2 linked regions of the Halorhodospira halophila SL1 genome follow. The protein of the gene in region 1 interacts with the protein of each later gene in a pairwise test. Links are inferred from orthologs where the notes say so. Each region holds a gene or a part of one and is shown in the gene's direction. Other genes may lie near its edges.

Region 1 (4,735 bases):
GACGACGATGACGCTGTTGCCCAGATCCCGCAGCCGACGCAGGGTGTCGAGCAACCGATCGTGGTCCCGGGGGTGCAGCCCGATGGAGGGTTCGTCGAGGACGTAGAGCACCCCCACCAAGCCAGCGCCGATCTGACTGGCCAGGCGGATGCGTTGCGCCTCGCCGCCTGAGAGGGTCTCCGCCGCCCGGTCCAGGGTCAGGTAACCCAGCCCCACATCCTCCAGGAAGCCCAGGCGCTGCCGGATCTCCTCGAGGATCGGCCGGGCGATCTCCCCGCGGGCCCCATCCGGCTCCAGGGCCCGCACCCGCTCCCGGGCGACGTAGATGGGTAGCGCGGCGATATCCGGCAGGGCGACGCCCTCCACCCGCACGTTGCGGGCGCGCTGATTCAGTCGACCGCCCTGGCACTCCGGGCAGGTGCGCTGGGCCATGAAGCGACCCAGCTCGTCGCGGACGGTGGCGGACTCGGCCTCCCGGAAACGCCGCTCCAGGTTGGGGATCACGCCCTCGAAGGGATGAACGCGCTCCGTGTGGCCATTGCGGCCGGGGTAGTGGAAGACGATCTCCTCATCGCCGGAGCCGTAGAGGATGCAGTGTCGCGTGGACTCCGGCAGATCGGCCCACGGGGTCTCCAGACTGAACCCGTAGTGCGCCGCCAGCCCCTGCAGAATGGCGAAGTAGTAGAGGTTGCGCCGGTCCCAGCCACGAATCGCCCCCTCGGCCGGCGTCAGCTGCGGCCGGCTGACTACGCGCTCGGGGTCGAAGAAGTGCTGGGTCCCCAGCCCGTCGCAGGTCGGGCAGGCGCCCTGAGGGTTGTTGAACGAGAACATCCGCGGCTCCAGGGGCTCCACCGCGTGGCCGCACTCCGGGCAGGCGTGCTGCGCGGAGAAGACCAGCGCCTCGCGTTCCGGCTCGTCCATCCAGGCGACCCGCACCACCCCCTCGCCGATGCGCAGGGCGGTCTCGATGGAGTCGGCCAGCCGCCCGGCGAGATCGTCGCGGACCCGAAAGCGGTCGATGACCGCCTCGATATCGTGGGCGCTGTCGCCGTCGAGCTGGGGCAGCGGATCGAGTTCCACCACCTGGCCGTCGATCCGCACCCGGAGATACCCCTGGCTCCGCAGCTGCTCCAGGGTGCGCCGGTGCTCGCCGGGGCTCCCGTCGACCAGCGGGGCGAGCAGCATCATCTTGCTCCCCTCCGGCTCCGCCAGGATGCGATCGACCATCTCCGAGACCGTGCTCGCCTCCAGGGCGACCTGGTGCTCGGGGCAGTACGGGATGCCGGCCCGGGCGAAGAGCAGGCGCAGGTAGTCGTGGATCTCGGTCACGGTGCCCACCGTGGAGCGCGGATTGTGGGACGCCGATTTCTGCTCGACCGAGATCGCCGGCGACAGCCCCTCGATGTGATCCACGTCGGGCTTGTCCATCATCGACAGGAACTGCCGCGCGTAGGCGGACAACGACTCTACGTAGCGCCGCTGCCCCTCCGCATAGAGGGTGTCGAAGGCCAGCGACGACTTCCCCGACCCCGACGGCCCGGTGATCACCACCAGGCAGTTGCGCGGGATGTCGATATCCAGGTTGTCGAGGTTGTGGGTGCGGGCGCCGCGGATGCGGATATGGTCCATGCTGCTCTCGACGCGATGTGGCCGGCGAACCGTTTAAGGTACCGCGCCAGGGACGACATGTCAGGCCGCCGGCGCTGCTGCGGCCGGTTTCGCCGGACCGGCAAAACCTTTACATTGAGGCCAGCTGTGGGGCGGCAGACACGGAGCGTGGCCGCCCCGCTTCGCCGGCCGCGACGCGGCCCCATCCCACTGTTCACTAAAGACTTTTCGGAGGAGCACGGCCATGGCCAGCAGAGGCGTCAACAAGGTCATCCTGATCGGCAACCTGGGGAGGGACCCCGAGGTCCGTTACACCGCGTCGGGCAGCGCGGTGGCCAACGTCGCCCTGGCGACCTCGGACACCTGGCGCGACCGTCAGACCGGTGAACAGCAGGAGCGCACCGAGTGGCATCGCGTGGTCATGTTCAACCGCCTCGGCGAGATCGCCGGCGAGTACCTGCGCAAGGGCAGCAAGGTCTACATTGAAGGCCGCCTGCAGACGCGCAAATGGCAGGACCAGAACGGCCAGGACCGGTACACCACGGAGATCGTCGCCAACGAGATGCAGATGCTCGACAGCCGCGGCGGTGGGGGCGGTGCCGCGCCCATGGGCGGCGGCGGCGACCAGCGCCCGGCTCAGGCCCCGGCCGGCGACGCCGGTGGTGGCAGTGGCGGCGGCGGCATGCAGGAAGCCCCGGCGGATTTCGACGACGATATCCCATTCTGATCGGGACTTTTCAGCGACAGCCGATCGACCCACCCCGAGGCCCGCCCAGTGCGGGCCTCGGAGTTTCGGGTGCTCCCAACCCAGCCCCGCCTCTACAAATCAGGCCGGACTCGGCAGCGCCTCCTGCGCCGGCAAGGCCGTGTGCCGCAGGCGCAGGCTGTTGGTGACCACCAGCAGGCTGGAGAGGCTCATCGCCCCGGCGGCCATCATCGGTGAGAGCAGCACCCCGAAGAAGGGGTACAGGGCACCCGCAGCCACCGGCATCAGGGTCACGTTGTAGACGAAGGCCCAGAACAGGTTTTGCCGGATGGTGCGGAAGGTCTGCCGGGCCAGTCCCAGGCCCCGCGCCACGCTGCGCGGGTCGCCGGCCATGATCACCACGTCGCCGGCCTCGATGGCCACGTCCGTCCCGGTGCCCACGGCCACCCCGACATCGGCCCGGGCCAGCGCCGGGGCGTCGTTGATGCCGTCACCGACGAAGGCCACGTGCCGCCCCTCGGCCTGCAGGTCGCTGATGGCCGTCTCCTTGTCGGCAGGCAGCACCTCGGCGCGGACCTCGCGGATGGCCAACTCGGCGGCGACCGCCTCGGCGGTCGCCCGGTCGTCGCCGGTGAGCATCACCGTCCGCAGACCCATCCCCTGCAGGGCCACCACCGCGTCCTTGGCCCCCTCCTTGATCGGGTCCGCCACGGCCATCAGCCCGGCGATGCGCCCGTCGATGGCCACGTACATCGGCGTCCGGCCGCGCCGGGCCAGGGCATCGGCCTGCTCGGCCTGATCCGGCTCGATGGCTGCCCCCAGGGTCTCCATATAGCGCCGGGCGCCGATGGCCACGTCGGCCCCCGCCACCCGGCCGCGGATGCCGAAGCCGGCAACGGCCTCGACCCCTTCGGCCGCGGGCACCGCCAGCCCGCGCTCCCGCGCGGCCGCCACGACGGCCTCGCCCAGCGGGTGCTCGCTGTGCGCCTCCACCGCCGCGGCTCGAGCCAGGACCTCGTCGTACTGCCAGCCGCCCCGGGGCACTAGCTCCGTCAGCGCCGGGCGCCCCTCGGTCAGGGTGCCGGTCTTGTCCAGCACCACGGTGTCGATGCCGGCCGAGGCCTGGAAGGCCGCCCCGCGACGGAAGAGGATGCCCTGCTCGGCGCCACGCCCGGTGCCCACCATGATGGCCATGGGCGTAGCCAGGCCCATGGCGCAGGGGCACGCGATCAGCAGCACCGCCGCGGCCACGACCAGGGCGTGGTCGATGCCGAACCCGAGCGCGGTCCACAGCACCACCGCGCTGAGGGCCAGGAAGATGGCCCCCCAGACGACGACGCCGGCCACCCGGTCCACCAGGGACTGGATGGGGGGCTTGGAGGCCTGGGCCCCCTCGACCATGCGCACGATCTGGCCAAGGACCGTGTCGCCCCCGACCCGGGTGGCGCGGAAGCTAAAGGCGCCGCTGCCGTTGATGGTGCCGCCGATGACCTCGTCCCCGGCACCCCGGCCCACCGGCACCGGCTCTCCGGTGACCATGGACTCGTCGATGTAGCTCGAGCCCTCGACCACCTCGCCGTCCACCGGCACCCGCTCGCCCGGGCGCACCAGCACCCGCTCCCCGGGCCGGACCTCCTCGACCGCGACCTCGCTGACCACACCGTCGCGCTCGACGCGCGCGGTCGGGACCTGCAGGGCCATCAACCGCTGGATGGCCTGCGAGGCCCGGCCACGGCTCTTGAGCTCGAGATAGCGCCCCACCAGGACCAGGGTGATGATCACGCCGATGGCCTCGAAGTAGACACCGCGGGCCCCTTCGGGGAACAGCCCGGGGGCGATCAGCACGGTGGTGGAGTAGCACCACGCCGCCGAGGTGCCGAGCATGACCAGGGTGTTCATCTCGGGGGCCAGGCGGCGCAGCGCCGGGAGTCCGTGGATGAAGAACCGCCGCCCCGCCCAGCCCAGGACCGGCGTGGCCAGTGCCCACTCCACCCAGAGCCAGGCGCGCTCCGGCGCCAGGGCGGCCATGGCGTCCGCCAGGGCCGGCCAGAGCATCGGGCCCATGGCCACCAGGACCAGCGGGATCGTCAGCGTGGCGGCGATGACCAGATCACGCCAGAGATCGCTCAGCTCGCGGTCGCGACCCGCCGCGGCCTCTTCATCACTCTTGCGCGGCGAGGCCCGGAACCCGCCCCGGGTCAGGGCCTCGGCGATGGCGGCGGGGCTGACCTGGGCCGGATCGTAGGCGATGGTGGCCCGCTCGGTGGCCAGGCTGACCGAGGCCTCGGTGACCCCGGGCAGGCGCCCGGCGATGCGTTCCACCCGCGCCACACAAGAGGCGCAGGACATCCCCTCGACGCTGAGCTCGATGCGCGCCTCGGCCATTCGGCCTCCTCGCGCCCGGATGTTGGGGCGCTTAGT
Region 2 (3,602 bases), 2.4 Mb from region 1 along the record:
CGCAGCGCGGACAGCCGCATGTGGGGACCGGTCTCGGACGATTACCTGGCCGGCCGCGCGTTCCTGATCTGGATGAGCTGGGACAGCGAGGAGGGCGGTATCGCCTGGGACCGTATCGGCCAGCGGATCGAATAAGCCCATGTCCGATCTGGAACGCCTGCAACAGCGTCTCGACTACCAATTCCTGGAGTTGGAGCGCCTCCAGGAGGCGGTCACGCACCGAAGTGCCGGTGGCCGGCACAATGAACGTCTGGAATTCCTCGGTGACTCGGTTCTGAATTTCGTCGTCGCCCACGAAGTGTTCCATCGGCGACCGACGGATAGCGAGGGGACTCTGTCGCGACTCCGCGCCAGCCTGGTCAATCGCTCCAGCCTGGCGGCCATCGCTCGGGATATTGAGCTGGGCGACCACCTCCGGCTGGGCGGCGGCGAACTCAAAAGCGGCGGCCACCGGCGCGACTCCATCCTTGCCGACGCCCTGGAGGCGGTGTTCGGCGCGGTCTATCTGGACGCCGGTTTCGAAACCGCAGCGCGGGTGATCACCGGGTTGTACCGTTCACGACTGGAGAGCCTGCCCGACAAGGCGGTCCTCAAGGATCCCAAGACCCGTCTGCAGGAGGTTCTGCAGTCGACTCGCCGGCCGCTGCCGGGTTACCAGGTCCTGGATGTCCGGGGGCGAGCCCATCATCAGCGGTTTCAGGTCGAGTGCCGGCTCAGCGACAGCGAACAAACGACCCTCGGCGAGGCCGGCAGCCGCAGGCAGGCCGAGCAGCGGGCCGCCGAGGCGATGCTGGTCGAAATCGGAGCCGAGTCGGCGGAAGGAGGAGGGTCCGGGCATGAATGAACCATCCAGTGATGCCATCCCGACAGTGGAGCACAGCGGCCTGTGCGCCCTCGTCGGTCGGCCCAACGTCGGCAAGTCGACCCTGCTCAACGCCTTGTTAGGCGAGAAGGTCAGCATCGTCACGCGCAAGCCGCAGACCACGCGCCATCGTATCCTCGGCGTGCTCAATCGTCCCGATGCTCAGATGGTGCTGGTGGACACCCCGGGCATGCATCAGTCCGCCAAGCGGGCCCTGAATCGTCAGCTCAATCGTGCCGCTCACGGTGCCCTGGAAGACATCGATGTGGTGGTCTTCGTGGTCCGCGGCACCGAGTGGAAGGAAGATGACCAGCGGGTCCTGGAGCGCCTTGCTGACGTGGACGCCCCGGTAATTGTGGCGGTGAACCAGGTCGATCGGGTCCAGGACAAGCGACTGCTCCTGCCGCATCTGGAGTGGCTGGCTGAGCAGCGGGATTTCGCTGCGCTGGTGCCGGTCTCGGCGACACGCGGGGAGAACCTGGACGCCCTGGAGCGGGAGACCATCCAGCGATTGCCGTCGGGTCCGCCGCTGTTCCCGGCCGATCAGATCACCGATCGCGATCTGGGTTTCCGGCTCGGTGAGCTGGTCCGCGAGCAGCTCATGCTCAACCTCGGGGACGAGCTGCCGTACACCACCAGCGTGCAGATCGAACAGCTTCACCGTGAGGAAGGCATGACCCGCGTGGCGGCGGTCATCTGGGTCGAGAGCGATGGGCAGAAACCGATCGTGATCGGCCGCGGCGGAGAACGGCTGAAGAAGATCGGTCGCAGCGCCCGGTTGCAGATGGAGAACCTGCTCGGCGAGCGGGTCCACCTGGAACTCTGGACCAAGATCAAGGAGCAGTGGACGAACGATCGCCGGGCGCTGGACGAGCTCGGGTATACGGATTGAACGGCGCGCAGGGGCAGCCGGCCTGGGTGCTTCACCGCCGCGCCTTTCGGGAGAGCAGCACCCTGGTGGAACTGTTCAGCCAAGAGTATGGACGCATCGGCGCGGTCGCCAACGGCGTGCGGCGACGGGGCTGGAGCGGGCAACTCGAGCCCTTCATCCCGCTTCAGGTGAGCTGGCGTGGGCGCGGCGACCTCAAGACTCTGACCACCGTCGATCAGGCAGGACGCGGTTACGCCCTGCGGGGCGGGGCGCTGGCGTGCGGTTTTTACATGGCGGAAGTTCTGCTGGCCCTGACCCGTCGTGAGGACCCGCACCCGCGCACGTGGGAACGCTACGCCGTAGCCGTGGATTGCCTGGCCACGGACGATGCGGAGCCTGCACTGCGGCGCTTCGAGCTGGCCCTTCTTGAAGAGAGCGGCTACGGGTTGGAATTGGAACAGGACGTCCACGGCGAGCCGGTCGTGGCGCAGGCGCGATATCGTTACTCCCCGGAACGGGGGGCGGACCGGGCAGGCACGGGCGAGTGCGGCGTGGAGGTCAGTGGTGCCACACTGCTGGCACTAGCGGCCACGGAAGGGCAGGGGTTGTCTGAAGAACCGGTGCGCAGCGAGGCGCGGCGGCTGATGCGGGCGGTGATCCAGCAGCATCTGGGTGGGCGCCGACTGCGCAGTCGCGAGATGTTCCGCTCGCTGCGCGATTGATGGGACGGCATTCTGGGAGACCTATGTCCACAGGGCGTATTCAACTCGGTGTCAATATCGATCACGTCGCCACGCTGCGTCAGGCGCGCGGTACGCGTTATCCGGATATCCTCTACGCCGCGGCCGAGGCCGAACGCGGCGGTGCCGATGCGATTACCGTCCACCTGCGCGAGGATCGTCGGCATATCCAGGATCGTGACGTCGAGGAGCTGCAGCGCCACGTCCAAACCCGCGTCAATCTGGAGATGGCGGTCACCGAGGAGATGATCGGCATCGCGACGCGTCTAGCTCCTGCAGACTGCTGCCTGGTGCCGGAACGTCGCGCCGAATTGACCACCGAGGGCGGGCTGGACGTCGCCGGAGACGTCCAGCGGCTGGAGCAGGCCTGTCGCCGCCTCGGCGAGGCCGGTATCCGGGTCTCGCTGTTCATCGACCCGGACCCGGAGCAGATCGACGCCGCAGCGACCGCCGGGGCGCCGGTGATCGAGCTGCACACCGGGGCGTACGCCGATGCCACGGACGCCAAGATCCAGCACCGCGAGCTTGAGCGTCTTCGGGTCGCTGCGGCACGGGCCCGCGATGCCGGTCTGCAGGTGAATGCCGGACACGGTCTGCACTACCACAACGTCGAGGCGGTGGCCACGCTGCCCGCCATGGCCGAGCTCAACATCGGCCACGCCATTGTCGCCCGCGCGGTCTTTGAGGGACTGGCCCCGGCTGTCGCCGAGATGAAGCGCCTCATGCGGTCGGCGGCATGATCGCCGGCATCGGCACGGATATCGTAGCCGTGGTGCGGCTCGAACGCGCCCTGGAGCGGCACGGTGAGCGGTTTGCTCAACGCATCCTGGCCCCGACCGAGCTTCTCAACTTTCGGGAGGGCGGCGCCACGGCGGCGTTTCTGGCCCGCCGCTTCGCAGCCAAGGAGGCGGCCTCCAAGGCCCTGGGAACCGGGTTCAGCGATGGCGTGACCCTGCGCGACCTCGAGGTGGTCCACGATGTCCGGGGGCAACCGTCGCTGCGGTTCCACGGCGCGGCGGCCGAACGGGCGGTGGCCCTGGGCGTCAGCGAGGCAGCCCTGAGCCTGAGTGACGAGCGGGAATACGCCGTAGCTTTCGTGATCCTGGTAACCGGCTGATCGACATGGAGA

Evidence for each region. The genes of interacting proteins can lie anywhere in the genome.
Region 2: the proteins of ssb (region 1) and recO interact in binary tests that used the Escherichia coli proteins (3 or more experiments, as listed by UniProt). The link is inferred for Halorhodospira halophila SL1 from one-to-one orthologs.

What each region holds. Positions count from the first base shown.
Region 1 is NC_008789.1:2,395,110-2,399,844, forward strand. What follows is about bases 864-3,593. They hold ssb (single-stranded DNA-binding protein), read left to right. Parts: upstream 864-1,852; coding sequence 1,853-2,335; downstream 2,336-3,593. Other genes in these bases: uvrA (excinuclease ABC subunit UvrA), read right to left, coding at 864-1,629; HHAL_RS11040 (heavy metal translocating P-type ATPase), read right to left, coding at 2,435-3,593. In the rest of the region: more of uvrA, read right to left, coding at 1-863; more of HHAL_RS11040, read right to left, coding at 3,594-4,699; HHAL_RS11045 (heavy-metal-associated domain-containing protein), read right to left, coding at 4,731-4,735. UniProt on the Escherichia coli protein: Plays an important role in DNA replication, recombination and repair. Binds to ssDNA and to an array of partner proteins to recruit them to their sites of action during DNA metabolism. Acts as a sliding platform that migrates on DNA via reptation.
Region 2 is NC_008789.1:32,650-36,251, reverse strand. The notes cover bases 604-3,602. They hold recO (DNA repair protein RecO), read left to right. Parts: upstream 604-1,750; coding sequence 1,751-2,455; downstream 2,456-3,602. Other genes in these bases: acpS (holo-ACP synthase), read left to right, coding at 3,210-3,590; pdxJ (pyridoxine 5'-phosphate synthase), read left to right, coding at 2,479-3,213; era (GTPase Era), read left to right, coding at 837-1,754; rnc (ribonuclease III), read left to right, coding at 604-844. In the rest of the region: lepB (signal peptidase I), read left to right, coding at 1-135; more of rnc, read left to right, coding at 140-603. UniProt on the Escherichia coli protein: Involved in DNA repair and RecF pathway recombination.